Regions from separate parts of the Brevibacillus humidisoli genome, predicted to be linked through region 3. Evidence: riboswitches for the same ligand, from Rfam matches in the RefSeq annotation. Region 3 holds a riboswitch; each other region holds the start of a gene.
The links. A riboswitch is a leader RNA that binds a small molecule or an ion and turns the genes downstream of it on or off. The one in region 3 is predicted to bind S-adenosylmethionine.
Positions count from the first base shown of each region.

Region 1 (4,218 bases), 710 kb from region 3:
CATCATGTCGTAATTCACTTCTGCCGCTCCAAGCGCCTTTTGCACTCTCGTCTCCCACACGTGCCAGGCGACAAAGATCAGGGTGATCACGCCTGTGATGCGCTGCCACAAAAACAAATGGTTGCGAAAGTAGCCGAAGTTGCCCACATTGTGCTTCGCCTGAAACGCGATGTAAAGCCCGTAGATTGCATGAAAGAGTAATGGAATGTAGATCAAGCCAAACTCAAGTACCAGCAAAAATGGCAAGCTCTCAATGAAAGCAACGGTCTCATTGAACGCTTCCGGCCCTTTGGTTGCCTGGTGGTTGGCCGTCAAGTGAAACAACAAGAACAGGCCCACCGGAACCAAGCCTACTAGTGAATGAAGCTTGTGATTGAGAAAGTGCTGGCTGCTCCTAGCCATGCATGGGTCCCTCCTTTTTTTGTCTGTAAACCAGTCTTGTCCCCCTGTAACCCCTACTTTGCTCTTCTCTATCCTGTCCCAATGGAGAATCAGTTAGACACATCCCACGCATCCCGACGGACAAGGCAGGATCACCACTTTCCTCAAGCCTGTTCGCGGTGTCACGCTTTGCCCCGATGCGGAATCACTGTAGAATTGTGTCAATAAAATGGCAAAATGAAGTACAGTATGTGACCAAAACCATTGTACTCCTGTCTCCAGAGAGCGTCAAGCCGATTGGTAGACTTAATCTAACGTTAGAATAAACTTAGTTGTACCATCTCTGTGAGTGGGCATGTCTTCCTTCTTTTTCTCATATGTATCCTAGTAAAACCTGCGAGAAAAGGGGAACGACTGATGAAACGAACGATCGATCCTTTATCTGAACTGCTGTCTCCTGATGCGATCAGACCAATCGAACAGATGAGCATGCCGTATCTCGGCTACTATCTGCTGCGTGAGACGTTGACCCGCCGACTGCTCGGCGAGAGTGAAGCACCGATTCTGTATTGGACAGGCAAGGAATTGGGCGATCAAATCGTCATCGACTCAGCAGAAGATCTGGTGATGACTTTTATCCGGCTAGGGCTGGGCAAGCTGGAAGTACTGGAACAACATCAGCAGCTTGTCCGCTTCGGTCTTCAGCACTCTTCGTATGCCTTGATCCCTGTTGAGCGGTTGACCCAGATGCTCTCGTTGGAAGCGGGGCTTCTGGCTGGAGCGATCGGCGCTTGGAGAGATCAACCAGCCCAGGCAGGGTTAGAGATTCACCAGCGATCAGGAAAAAAGCCGGAGGCATTGATCACCGTCCGGCTTCAACCGATGGAATGAGCGATAACTGGAGGCAAGAGGCATTTGATGATGAGCAATTGGATCAGGCAAAGTAGGGAGCCAATATGTTCCCCATCTTGTGAAACTCGACGAGAAAGCCGTCATGTCCGTATTTCGAGTCGATCGTATAAAAGTCAGCACGGATGCCATAGGTACGGAGCACGTCTACCATCTCCCGCTGATGATCCAAGGGATACAGCAAATCGTTGCTGATCCCGATCCCCACTACCTGCGCCTTGATGCCGGACAAGGCATGTTCGATGCCGCCGCGATTACGGCCAACATCGTGCGTATCCATCGCCTTCAGCAAACAGAGATAGCTATTGGCGTCAAACCGTTCGACCAGTTTCTCTCCTTGGTACCGCAAATAACTCTCGATTTGGAAAGGGGTGTCAAATGAACTGCTGTCCGCTTGCTCCTGCAGGCTGCGCCCAAACCGTTCCTCAAACAGTTCAGCGGTGCGGTAGGTGATCATCCCCAGCATCCGGGCAACGGCGAGGCCGCTGGTCGGCCCTGGACCAGGGTAGTAATCGCCGCCCTGCCATGCCGGATCGTTCACGATTGCCTGCCTCCCCACATCGTTGTACGCTATGGCGATTGCAGAAAAGCGAGTACACGTAGCGATCGGCACAACCATCTTCATGTAGGTGGGATAGGTAATCGCCCATTCATATACCTGCATCCCGCCCATCGAACCGCCGACCACCGCATACAATTGCTCAATTCCCAACGCCTGAAGAAATCGATGCTGCGTATGGACCATGTCACGAATACTTACCATCGGAAAAGAGGAGCCATACGGTTTGCCTGTATCCGGGTTGATACTGGCTGGCCCTGTTGTGCCGTAACATCCGCCAAGCACGTTGCAGCAGATCACATAGTACTGATTGGTGTCAATCGGCATCCCAGGCCCTACCAGGCCTTCCCACCAGCCTGCTTGCGATTCGTCTCCAGCTACATGGACATCGCCTGTCAGGGCGTGACAAATCAAAACGGCGTTGCCCCGCTCTTTATCGTAGGTTCCGTGCGTCTCATACCCCACTTCTACCTCTTTGAGCACTTCACCTGATTCCAGTTCAATATCGCCAATCACCAGCTTCTTCATCGGTTTCATCCCCCCAGAGTCGGTCTGCCTGTTCGAACAGCGGACCGAGTCAGTCAAAAAACCCCCTCTTCTGAAAGAGAAGAGGGGGCCATCCGTACGCGAGCCAAGTCCCGACCTTATCTTCCAGATGCTGCATGCACCTGCTGGAATTAGCACCTCTCCGCTCCTGCGGGGTTGCCGGGTTTCATCGGGCCAGTCCCTCCACCACTCTTGATAAGAATCGCCTATTTACTTGTCATGTACCTTCATCATACGACTGCTGGGGAAGACTGTCAACCCATACCAATCTTACTCGGCGGCTGAACGTCCGTATACGACAGCCGGCTCTTCGACGTCAAGACCAAATGCCGTGTGCAGCGTACGTACAGCGACAGCGGTCTGCTCGGCCGGAATCACGCAGGACACCTTGATATCGGAAGTGGAGACCATCTTGATCGAGATCTCCTGTTCCGCAAGCTGACGGAACATCTCTGCCGCCACCCCTGGATTGTTGATCATCCCTGCTCCGACAATGGAAACCTTGGAGAGCCCGGTCTCATGATCCACTCGTTCAAAGCTGAGCGCTTCCCGATTAGCTTCAAGTACATCCAGTGCCTTATGCAGATCGCCCGCGGACACGGTAAACGAAACATTGGTCATCTCCGCATCATAGGACCCCTGGATAATGATATCCACGTTCACCTGTGACAAAGCAAGCGTATGAAACAGCTTAGACAGCGTACCGCCATTGGACGGCATGCCGATGACCGTAATTTTTGCCACATTCTCATCATGCGCGACGCCACTCACGACTCTGCCTGTTTCCATATCGGCAACCTCCTCTACATACGTACCTTCTTCGGTGGTAAAACTGGATCTGACGACCAACCTGACACGATATTTTTTCGCAGCCTCCACGGAGCGGGGATGCAGGACGCCTGCCCCCAGATTGGCCAACTCCAGCATTTCGTCACAAGAGATGTGCGGCAGCTTTTGCGCGGCAGGAACGACGCGCGGGTCAGCCGTATAGACGCCAGCCACATCTGTAAAGATTTCACACTTCTCCGCCTGCAGACTGGCGGCAAGCACTACGGCGGATGTATCGGAACCGCCGCGTCCCAGTGTTGTGATCTCTCCTTCTTCTGAGACTCCCTGGAAGCCGGCTACGATCACCACTCGCCCGTTCCCCAGTTCATCTCGAATACGCTGATTGTCAATCTCTGTGATCCGTGCGCGGCCGTGTACCGACTCGGTCCGAACGCCGGCCTGCCAGCCGGTCAGCGAGACAGCGTCACATCCTTTTTGATGGAGCGCCATCGTGAGCAGGGCAATTGAAACCTGTTCCCCGGTGCTCAGCAACATATCCATCTCCCGTTCCGACGGAAAAACAGCGATCTGCTTGGCCATCTCCACCAACACATCGGTGGACTTCCCCATCGCGGACACGACCACTACCAGATCATGACCTGCCTGCCTGTATTCAACGATGCGGTCTGCCACCCGCTGGATTCGTTCAATGCTTCCTACGGAGGTACCTCCGTACTTCTGCACGATCAACCCCATTGTCGTTCTTCTCCCCTTTATCCCAATCTGATCATATCGCCATGAACACACCTTTATCCGGCCGACTATCTACTCTCTCTCACAGAAAAGGGCAACGACAAGGAAAACCTGCCGCTGCCCTGAATGGACATACATCGTTCCCCCTCCCCCTTTGACGCAGACGAAACGGGCGCACCGTTCGTCCCCGTGAGATAGCCCTCCACCTGCAGCGCGGGTTCTCGCTCAGGTGACAGTCCTGCGTCTGTTCGACGCAGACCCAGCACAGGCCGCCGCGGGTGGCCACCTGCACTTCGGCGAAT
Region 1 is NZ_CP087263.1:2,766,163-2,770,380, forward strand. It holds gene LOK74_RS13655 (succinate dehydrogenase cytochrome b558 subunit) at 1-402, opposite strand, end outside; gene LOK74_RS13660 (DUF2507 domain-containing protein) at 799-1,272, shown strand; gene metX (homoserine O-acetyltransferase MetX) at 1,316-2,377, opposite strand; SAM riboswitch class I at 2,491-2,597, opposite strand; gene LOK74_RS13670 (aspartate kinase) at 2,666-3,919, opposite strand; lysine riboswitch at 4,104-4,218, opposite strand, start outside.
Region 1: linked by a shared signal. The riboswitch ahead of metX (homoserine O-acetyltransferase MetX) and the one ahead of mtnK (S-methyl-5-thioribose kinase) in region 3 are both predicted to bind S-adenosylmethionine.

Region 2 (4,218 bases), 370 kb from region 3:
GTACCATGTCTGCTCTTGGAGCGGCTTAGGTGTAGGCACATCCGTCGATGGAAGCGGTGCTTCTATCGTTGAATCGTTCTGCCTATGATCTTTAGACGTGGGAGATGGGGGAAAATGTTGCATATTGTCAACATCTTTCGCCATTTTCGTATTTGTTAACAAAAATAACCCTACCATTACCAACGTAATGACCGCAGTCATTACGATCAAGTAAGGGAATCGTCTGAACACGAAGCTTCCTCCTTCTCACTGGCCTGTTCGCATTGAAGATGGAGCCGCCAGAGGAATGCCTGTAGGGTACGATTTGATTCCTCCTAATCATTCGACATAGGTAATAAGAATCCTTTATACACTAAGATCCAACAGAGGAAAGGCGAACCACAAAAAGCGCCCGGCTGATCAGCCAAGCGCTTTTGTGACATGGATTACGCTCTTATTTTGTCAACTGGGCAGCATCCTGTTTGAGCGCTTCCGCCTTGTCTGTTTGTTCCCAAGGAACCTGTAGGTCGTTACGGCCAAAGTGCCCATATGCTGCAGTCTGCTTGTAGATCGGACGGCGCAGGTCCAACTGCTTGATGATCCCGGCAGGACGCAGGTCAAAGTGCTTTCGAACCAGGGCAACCAAGTCCGATTCAGACACCGTTCCTGTGCCAAACGTATCGATCGCAATCGAAACTGGCTGTGCCACCCCGATCGCATAAGCGACCTGTACCTCACATTTTTCAGCAAGGCCGGCAGCAACAATGTTTTTCGCTACATAGCGGGCAGCATACGCACCGGAGCGATCCACCTTGGTCGGATCTTTCCCCGAGAAAGCACCTCCGCCGTGTCGGGCATAGCCACCGTATGTATCGACAATGATCTTGCGGCCGGTCAATCCAGCATCTCCCTGCGGCCCGCCGATGACAAAGCGGCCGGTCGGATTGATAAAGTACTTCGTTTGCTCATCCAGGAATTCGGCTGGCACCACTGGCTTAATCACGTGCTCCATCAGATCAGCCTTGATTTGTTCCAGGGTGGTCTCTGGTGCATGTTGGGTGGAGATGACAATCGTATCGATGCGAACCGGCTTGTCACCATCGTACTCTACGGTTACTTGTGTTTTGCCGTCAGGACGCAGGTAGGCAAGGGTTCCGTTCTTCCGCACTTCAGTGAGTCGACGGGCCAGTTGGTGGGCCATACTGATCGGAAGCGGCATCAATTCAGGTGTCTCATTGCAGGCAAAGCCAAACATCAGACCTTGATCGCCGGCACCAATCGCTTCAATCTCTTCATCTGTCATACTTCCTTCGCGTGCTTCCAATGCCTTGTCCACGCCGAGCGCAATATCTGCCGACTGCTCACCAATCGCTGTAATGACGCCGCACGTATCGGCATCGAAACCAAACTTGGCACGGTCATATCCAATCTCCCGGATCGTGTCACGAACCAACCTTTGGATGTCGACATAGGTATTGGTGGTAATCTCTCCTGCTACCAACACCAGCCCGGTTGTGACCGACGTTTCGCACGCCACCCGTGCATTGGGATCTTTCGACAAAATCTCGTCCAGGACCGCGTCAGAAATCTGGTCGCAGATTTTATCAGGGTGCCCTTCTGTAACAGACTCTGATGTAAAGAGACGACGACCTTTTTGCAGTGCCATAATCCAACCTCCTTTTGAACTTTTATACGAATAGTGTGGCTAGCCGAATCGGGTTTCTCTCACGTCCAAAAAATAAACCTTTTCCATCTTTTTGAGGAAAAGGTACTTTGTATGCGTTCCCTAACCTCTTATCGGCCAGAATGGCAACCATTCTGCTGGTTAGCACCGTACGAGACGGTTGCCGGGCTTCATCGGGCCAGTCCCTCCGCCTGCTCTGGATAAGAGTATCCATTACGGGTAATAGAATAACCGTTTTTTCCAGTTGTGTCAATGGACTACTGGCTGCGCGATTCGTATTTTCCGCGAACAATCACGTAGGCTGTCCCATCGTAATCAGGTGCCAAGCGAAGTCCACGGGAATCGGAACGAGGGATCAACAGCAGATGATTTAACCCGACTGGATCGCCCCCCTGCAGATCGACACCAGCCGTAAGATCGGTCAAACCATCTCCATTCTGACCAGGCACGGCGATTACTTGGCCTGTGCGGACAATAAATTCCGTGCCCTCAAAACCGTACAACGTCTCTCCCGGCGTCAGTTCCTCTACGACCAGACTGCTTCCTTGCGGCTCAGACTGCTGTTGCGAGGGTGCTTGTCCCCCGCCGAGCGCTTGTTGAATCTTCTCATCGACATAACTTTTCGTCACGACCGGATCATCCGCCGAGCCGGGAATACCGGCCGAACCGGCATAATCAGCCCACGCTTGCCCGGCAAAAATCAAGACGCCTACTGCGGCAAGAGCGACAATTCCCTTGATGTTCTTCTTCATCTCTTCTCCTCCTACAGGTTAAAGGCTTTGGTCAACAGGACGACCACCTCGACGCGGCGAGTTTTGGCCTGTGGTTGGAACGTCCGGTAGCTAATCCCTCTCACATATCCCAGGCTGGTGAGCGACTCGATTGCTGGTGACGCCCAGTAATCGACCGAAACATCTCGGTACGAACTTCGGCTGCGCTTGTAGGTGTACAACCCCTTGGCGCGCGCTACCATGACCGCCATCTCTGACCGGGTAACTGGCTGGTTGGGGCGAATCGTACGATCAGGGTATCCTGCCAAAATACCGAGGCTGTACGCTTTGATAATATTTTCGTGAGCCCAGTGTGCCCGGTTAATATCCCGGAAAGGATTTCTCACATTGACATTCCCCGTGTACAGCCCCTTCTCCGACATGGTACGGATCAGCATTGTGGCAAATTCTGCGCGCGTCACCGTCTGATTGGGCCGGAACGTAGAATCCTCAAATCCACGGACGATGCCCCGCTTGGACAGTCGGGCAATCTCAGCGCGAGCCCAGTGGTTGCTGATATCCCGATAACCATCAATCAGCCTCTCGCGAGTAATGGTGAGTCGGTAGGCGTCATACCGGAAGGGTACCATACTGTTCAGTCGAACATAATAGGTCCCGGGAGTTAATTTATATGCATAGATGTAGCTGCCTGCTCTCGATAGTTCTGCCACATTGGTAGCCGAAGCGAGTAGATAGTTGCGTGTCGGTCCTGCCTTGTAAAGCGAGAAATGGACGCCTGAGCGCACCGGGATGTATGGGGCGCGAATGGTCGCATACGTGTCTTCGGAGATGACAAACTGGAACCAGTCATAATCATGCTCTGTAGCCAGCGTTCCGGTCATCAGCATGCTGTTCCCCAGGTTGGTGGCGCGGTTGTAGGTATCGTTTGGCTCATTCTCATCCTGTCGCTCTGGTGTATATATGACCTCCAACTGGTATTCGCCGTTTACTTGATTTCCCCAGTAGTCGGTTAGTCTGACGTAGTATTTTCCTGTGGTGACATCCAGGTTGGCTTGCTCGATATTGGGAACAGAGCTGTTGTTGTCAATCTCAACACCTCTTTCCTTCTCTTTGGCGATGAACAGGACAGGATCAATCCGGTATGTATCCGATGTAACGGTCACACCTAGCTTGCCCGGACCACGCACGTAATACGAAAACCAATCGACATCTCCCGCACGGTGAAAATTGCCCAATATGCTGACGCGATTCCCTGGCGGCAGTGGTCGCGCCGCATCCAGTTGGTCATTGTTCTCATAACGGTCAGCTGCAATCTGAAAGCGGCTGGTCAGCAAGTAGGATAGGGAACCGGCCCCTCCGCCCCGCTCTACTTTTATATACACTCTCCCCTGTTCAACCGGAACATGCAAGGTGTGCCCCGAACTTGGATAGTAGGAGGTAGTCTGATCTCCATTGTAAAAGGTAATGGCAAGCGGCGCGACGGAATAGGATGATACCCAGACGGATGCGGACAGCTTACCGTCATAAGGTATATCGGTGTAGTACCAGTCAACGGTATCGGCGTGATCCAACGAACCGCGGACCTGCGACTCAATGGGAAATGCTGCTGCGGCTGGCCTGCTGTTGTTGGGCTCGTTAATGTCGGCCGGCAGCCCTCTGCGAACTGCGGCATCCACATTCAACAAACCGTAGCCTGTTTGTCTGTCCCATCCCTTGCTCCCCAGATCTGTAGCCGTGTGATAAAGCAGCTGACGCACTTCCAATGGTGTCAGGTGGGGGTGACGGCTCAAGATCATCGCCGCTGCTGCAGCAACCTGAGGAGCA
Region 2 is NZ_CP087263.1:3,850,475-3,854,692, forward strand. It holds gene LOK74_RS18830 (polysaccharide deacetylase family protein) at 1-231, opposite strand, end outside; gene metK (methionine adenosyltransferase) at 434-1,639, opposite strand; SAM riboswitch class I at 1,771-1,870, opposite strand; gene LOK74_RS18840 (hypothetical protein) at 1,921-2,415, opposite strand; gene LOK74_RS18845 (S8 family peptidase) at 2,427-4,218, opposite strand, start outside.
Region 2: linked by a shared signal. The riboswitch ahead of metK (methionine adenosyltransferase) and the one ahead of mtnK (S-methyl-5-thioribose kinase) in region 3 are both predicted to bind S-adenosylmethionine.

Region 3 (4,218 bases):
TGTCAAATGCCGGGTTGTATACCTTGATCCCATCTGGCGCCACTTGCTTGCCGAGGCCATGCGTGATCTCCTCCGCTGGCCGTTCTTCAATCGGTATCTCTGCCCCTGTCGGGGTGTTAAAGTCGATCGAAGAGAAGGGCGCGGCCACATAAAACGGAATATTGTGTGCCTTGGCCAGGACGGCAACGCCATACGTGCCGATCTTGTTGGCAACATCGCCATTACGGGCTACCCGGTCCGTTCCCACGATGACGGCCTGTACTTTCTTTTGGGCCATCACCATCGCCGCCATATTGTCGCAGATCAACGTGACGTCAATGCCCGCTTTTTGCAGTTCGTAGGCGGTTAGACGGGATCCCTGCAAGACAGGCCGTGTCTCGTCGGCGTACACTTTCAGGTTCCAGCCCATCTCTTTTGCCAAGTAGAGTGGCGCTGTTGCCGTACCGTAGGCGGCCGTAGCGAGAGCGCCTGGATTGCAGTGTGTGAGAATCCCCATCCCATCGTGCAGTTGTGTCAGCAAGAACTCACCGATTCGGCGGCAGACTTGTTCGTCCTCCTGCTGAATCTTGATCGCTTCATCAAGAACAGCCGCTTTGATTGCTTCGATTGGTTGGGCCGCTTCTGCCTGTACTCGTGCTTTGACCCGGTCCAGTGCCCAAAACAGGTTGATGGCCGTGGGGCGTGAGGTGGCCAGGTAATCAGCCTGGTTGGTCAAATCCGTCCAAAGGGCATCGTACGAAGTGGCAGAACTGCTGCGTACCCCGAGGTAGAGACCGTAGGCGGCTGCCATTCCGATCGCCGGAGCGCCTCGGACCTGCAAACTGCGGATCGCCTCCCATACCTGTTCGATCGTCGTTACTTCCAGATAGACGGTTTCCACTGGCAGGCGTGTCTGATCCAGCAACCGCAGGTGCTCCTCTGCCCACGCTACGGGAGCGAGGTGAGTTGATGTTGTCATACTGCTGCCTCCTGGTAAAACGTATTCGCAACTTCCTCAACCAGTGCGGTAAGATCGGCTCCTTCCTTGACCGTTCTGCGCTTCAGGATGAGCGCCTGACCGATCTGAAGCGCCAGGCGTTCTGCTTCGGCGCGGATCTGGGCATCCTCAATCGTGTTCAAATCAGCAACACCCGCCAACCCGATCACCCGGCGCAGCATTTTGCAGCCGGCGTACCCCGCAGCATCCTGCAGCAGGTTTTCCACGTAGTCCTGCCAGAACCCTTCTACGTTGGCACTACGCTCTTTCACCTTTTGATGCCACAGTTTCACGAATTCAGAGACAAACTGCGTCCAGACGTTCTCCACCGTCTCCAGCAGATAACTGCGGTAATCTGCCCGCTTGGCGGGGTCCTGCTGCAGTCCGTGCTGGCCGGCGTAATTGAGCAGCAAGTTGGCAATCACCGCGCCGATATCAAATCCCATCGGGCCATAGTAAGCAAACTCAGGGTCGATCACTTTGGTACTTTGTTCGGTAACAAAAATACTGCCCGTGTGCAGGTCGCCATGCAACAATGCCTCTGCACGAGTCAGAAAGCCAAACTTGAGATGGGCGATTTCCCGCTTGAGCAATACATTGCCCCAGATTGCTTCCACATCGCTGCGAATCAACGGATTGAAGTCATTCGTATCCGCATCTTCATACGGATCAGTGAACACCAAATCCTCCGTTATTTTGCACAATTCGGGATTGATAAAGTTGCCAAGCAGCGCCTTTTTCTCATATGGATGGGCCCCCAAATCAGAGGTAAAAAACAAGGTGTGAGCCAAAAAACGGCCAATATGCTTGGCAAACAACGGGTAGCGGTTCCCCTCAATCAGCCCTTTCCGCATTATGATGTGATCGCTTAGATCCTCCATCACCGTCAAAGCCAGTTCCTCGTCATAATGATAAACTTCCGGCACCAGATCCGGAGCGTATTTGTACTGGATCCTCAACGCTTCACTCTCGATGCGGGCACGATCCAGGGTAAGCGGCCATGATTCACCGACTACTCTCGCATAAGGAAGTGCTTGTTTAACAATAACACTTTTGCCGCCCTTGTTGTCACAAATATGGAACACCAAATTCAGGTTACCGTCTCCGATCTCTCTGCTGACAAGCTCTGCGCCTTGTGCAAACAATCCAGGAAGCGCACGAACGTACTCGACAGCTTCCTGCTCCGATAATGCCCGATAAGCCATCATGCATACCCCTTTCAGATCGATTTGGTCACGTTATGACAATAAAAAAACCTCTTTTCCGGAGAAAAGAGGTTGTGTACGCATCGATTACAATACGTGTCGTCTCCCCCTTATCTTCCAGAATTCTTCGCTTCTGCAGGAATTAGCACCGTGCACGCCACTAGGGCATGTCGGTTGCTGGGTTTCATCGGGCCAGTCCCTCCACCGTCTCTGGATAAGGAATCCATTGTTTCTTCAGTTGTTCTTCCAGAATACCATAGATAATAAATGTATGGCATCTATCTTACACACTCTTGTAAAAGGTGTCAATTGGTTTGATTGCTTCCTGTTTCCTCCTGTCAGTAGCGCCCTTACCCGCAGTGCCCATCTTTTCCTTCTTCTGCACGATGCCCCATGCACATATCCCCTCGGTTACATACCCTGCTCGTAAGGGTGATACCCAAAAAGGAGGGATGTGCAGTGAGCGGAATCTTTAACGGCAATGGCTTCGCATTGGCTCTGGTGCTGTTCATTTTGCTGGTCATTGTCGGGGAAGCCGACGATTAATCTGCTGTCGCATGTTCAGCCCCCCTCTTGTATGAGGGGTTTTTTCGTTTCATCACGTCCGATTGCAGCACGGAAGTTGCAGAGTTACCGATCGGTATCCTGTGCTATGATGGGGAAGAACAGGGGCAGGGGGAAGATCACACAACTTCAGATGAACATGCAGCAGCCCCACGAACGAGAGGAGATTGGAAGATGCCAGGACACGCATTGGTTGTTGGGGGTACCGGCATGTTGGCCGATGTCTGCTTGTGGCTAGAGAGGGAGGACTATCATGTGTCGGTCATTGCCAGAAACCGGGAGAGGTTGGCCGCGCTTGTGGAGCGGGCGGAAAGACCAAACAGCATCACCTCGCTTGTCCTCGATTATACTGATGAGCAAGCTCTGCGCCGTCAACTGCGTACAACAATGGAGAAAAACGGTCCGATCGAACTGGCTGTCGCCTGGATACATTCTAACGCTCCCCGCGCCTTGCCCATATGTATAGAAGAACTGGCAGGGGCAGCGACCAGTTCCTGGAGGCTGTTTCACATCTGCGGCAGCAGAGCATACCGATCCCCGCAGCGTCCCGACCTACCGGAGCATTGTTGCTACCATCAGGTAATCCTGGGGTTTGTGCTGGAAGATAGGGGAAGCCGCTGGCTGACCAACAGTGAGATCGCAGAAGGCGTGATACGGGCGATCTCCTCCGGGAAGCAGGATAGCGTGGTCGGCCAGTTGGAGCCATGGGAAAAAAGACCATCTTGACCGCAAGCCGTCTTGCGGTACCCTACGGGTTGACTACGGAGCGAAAAGCGCTTATGATGTGTGTATCAAACCAGCAGGGGCGCTGCTGGAACCAATCAAATCAAACGGATATGAGAATGCTCTTATCGAGAGAAGGCAGAGGGACTGGCCCGATGAAGCCCGGCAACCGACGCGCTGAAAGTCCAGGCGCGAGACGGTGCTAAATCCTGCAGGTGCTGCAAGGCAGTCCTGAAAGATGAGAGGAGTAAACCAGCATGACTGCCTCCTCCTTCGCGAAGGAGGTTTTTTTGTTAAAAGGAGGACAATCGTTCGTGAGTGGAGATCGAATCCGCGTCACCTATCTGACGCAAGCAAAAGATCTGGATAAAAAAGCGGAAGCTATCGCCGTTGGCATGACCGTTGGTTCCTGGACCGACCTGCCTGCCGCCAAACAAGCTGAGCTGCATCCGTATCTAGGGGAAGCTGTATCTTCCGAGACCTTGGAAGAACTGCCGGATGGACATAAGCGTGGACTCATCCGCATCGACTATCCCGCAGGCAACTTCACGCCTGACATAGCCTCGCTATTGACCGGCGTGTTCGGCAAGCTGTCCATGGACGGCAAGATTAAACTGATCGATATCAAACTGCCCGAATCATTCGTCCAAGCTTTTCCCGGACCGCAGTTTGGCATCGATGGCATTTGCCAAAAACTGGGGGTTCACGACCGGCCGCTGCTGATGAGCATCTTCAAGTCATGTCTGGGAC
Region 3 is NZ_CP087263.1:3,476,693-3,480,910, forward strand. It holds gene mtnA (S-methyl-5-thioribose-1-phosphate isomerase) at 1-958, opposite strand, end outside; gene mtnK (S-methyl-5-thioribose kinase) at 955-2,181, opposite strand; SAM riboswitch class I at 2,289-2,402, opposite strand; gene LOK74_RS17070 (YjcZ family sporulation protein) at 2,575-2,727, shown strand; gene LOK74_RS17075 (short-chain dehydrogenase) at 2,920-3,471, shown strand; SAM riboswitch class I at 3,591-3,713, shown strand; gene LOK74_RS17080 (2,3-diketo-5-methylthiopentyl-1-phosphate enolase) at 3,783-4,218, shown strand, end outside.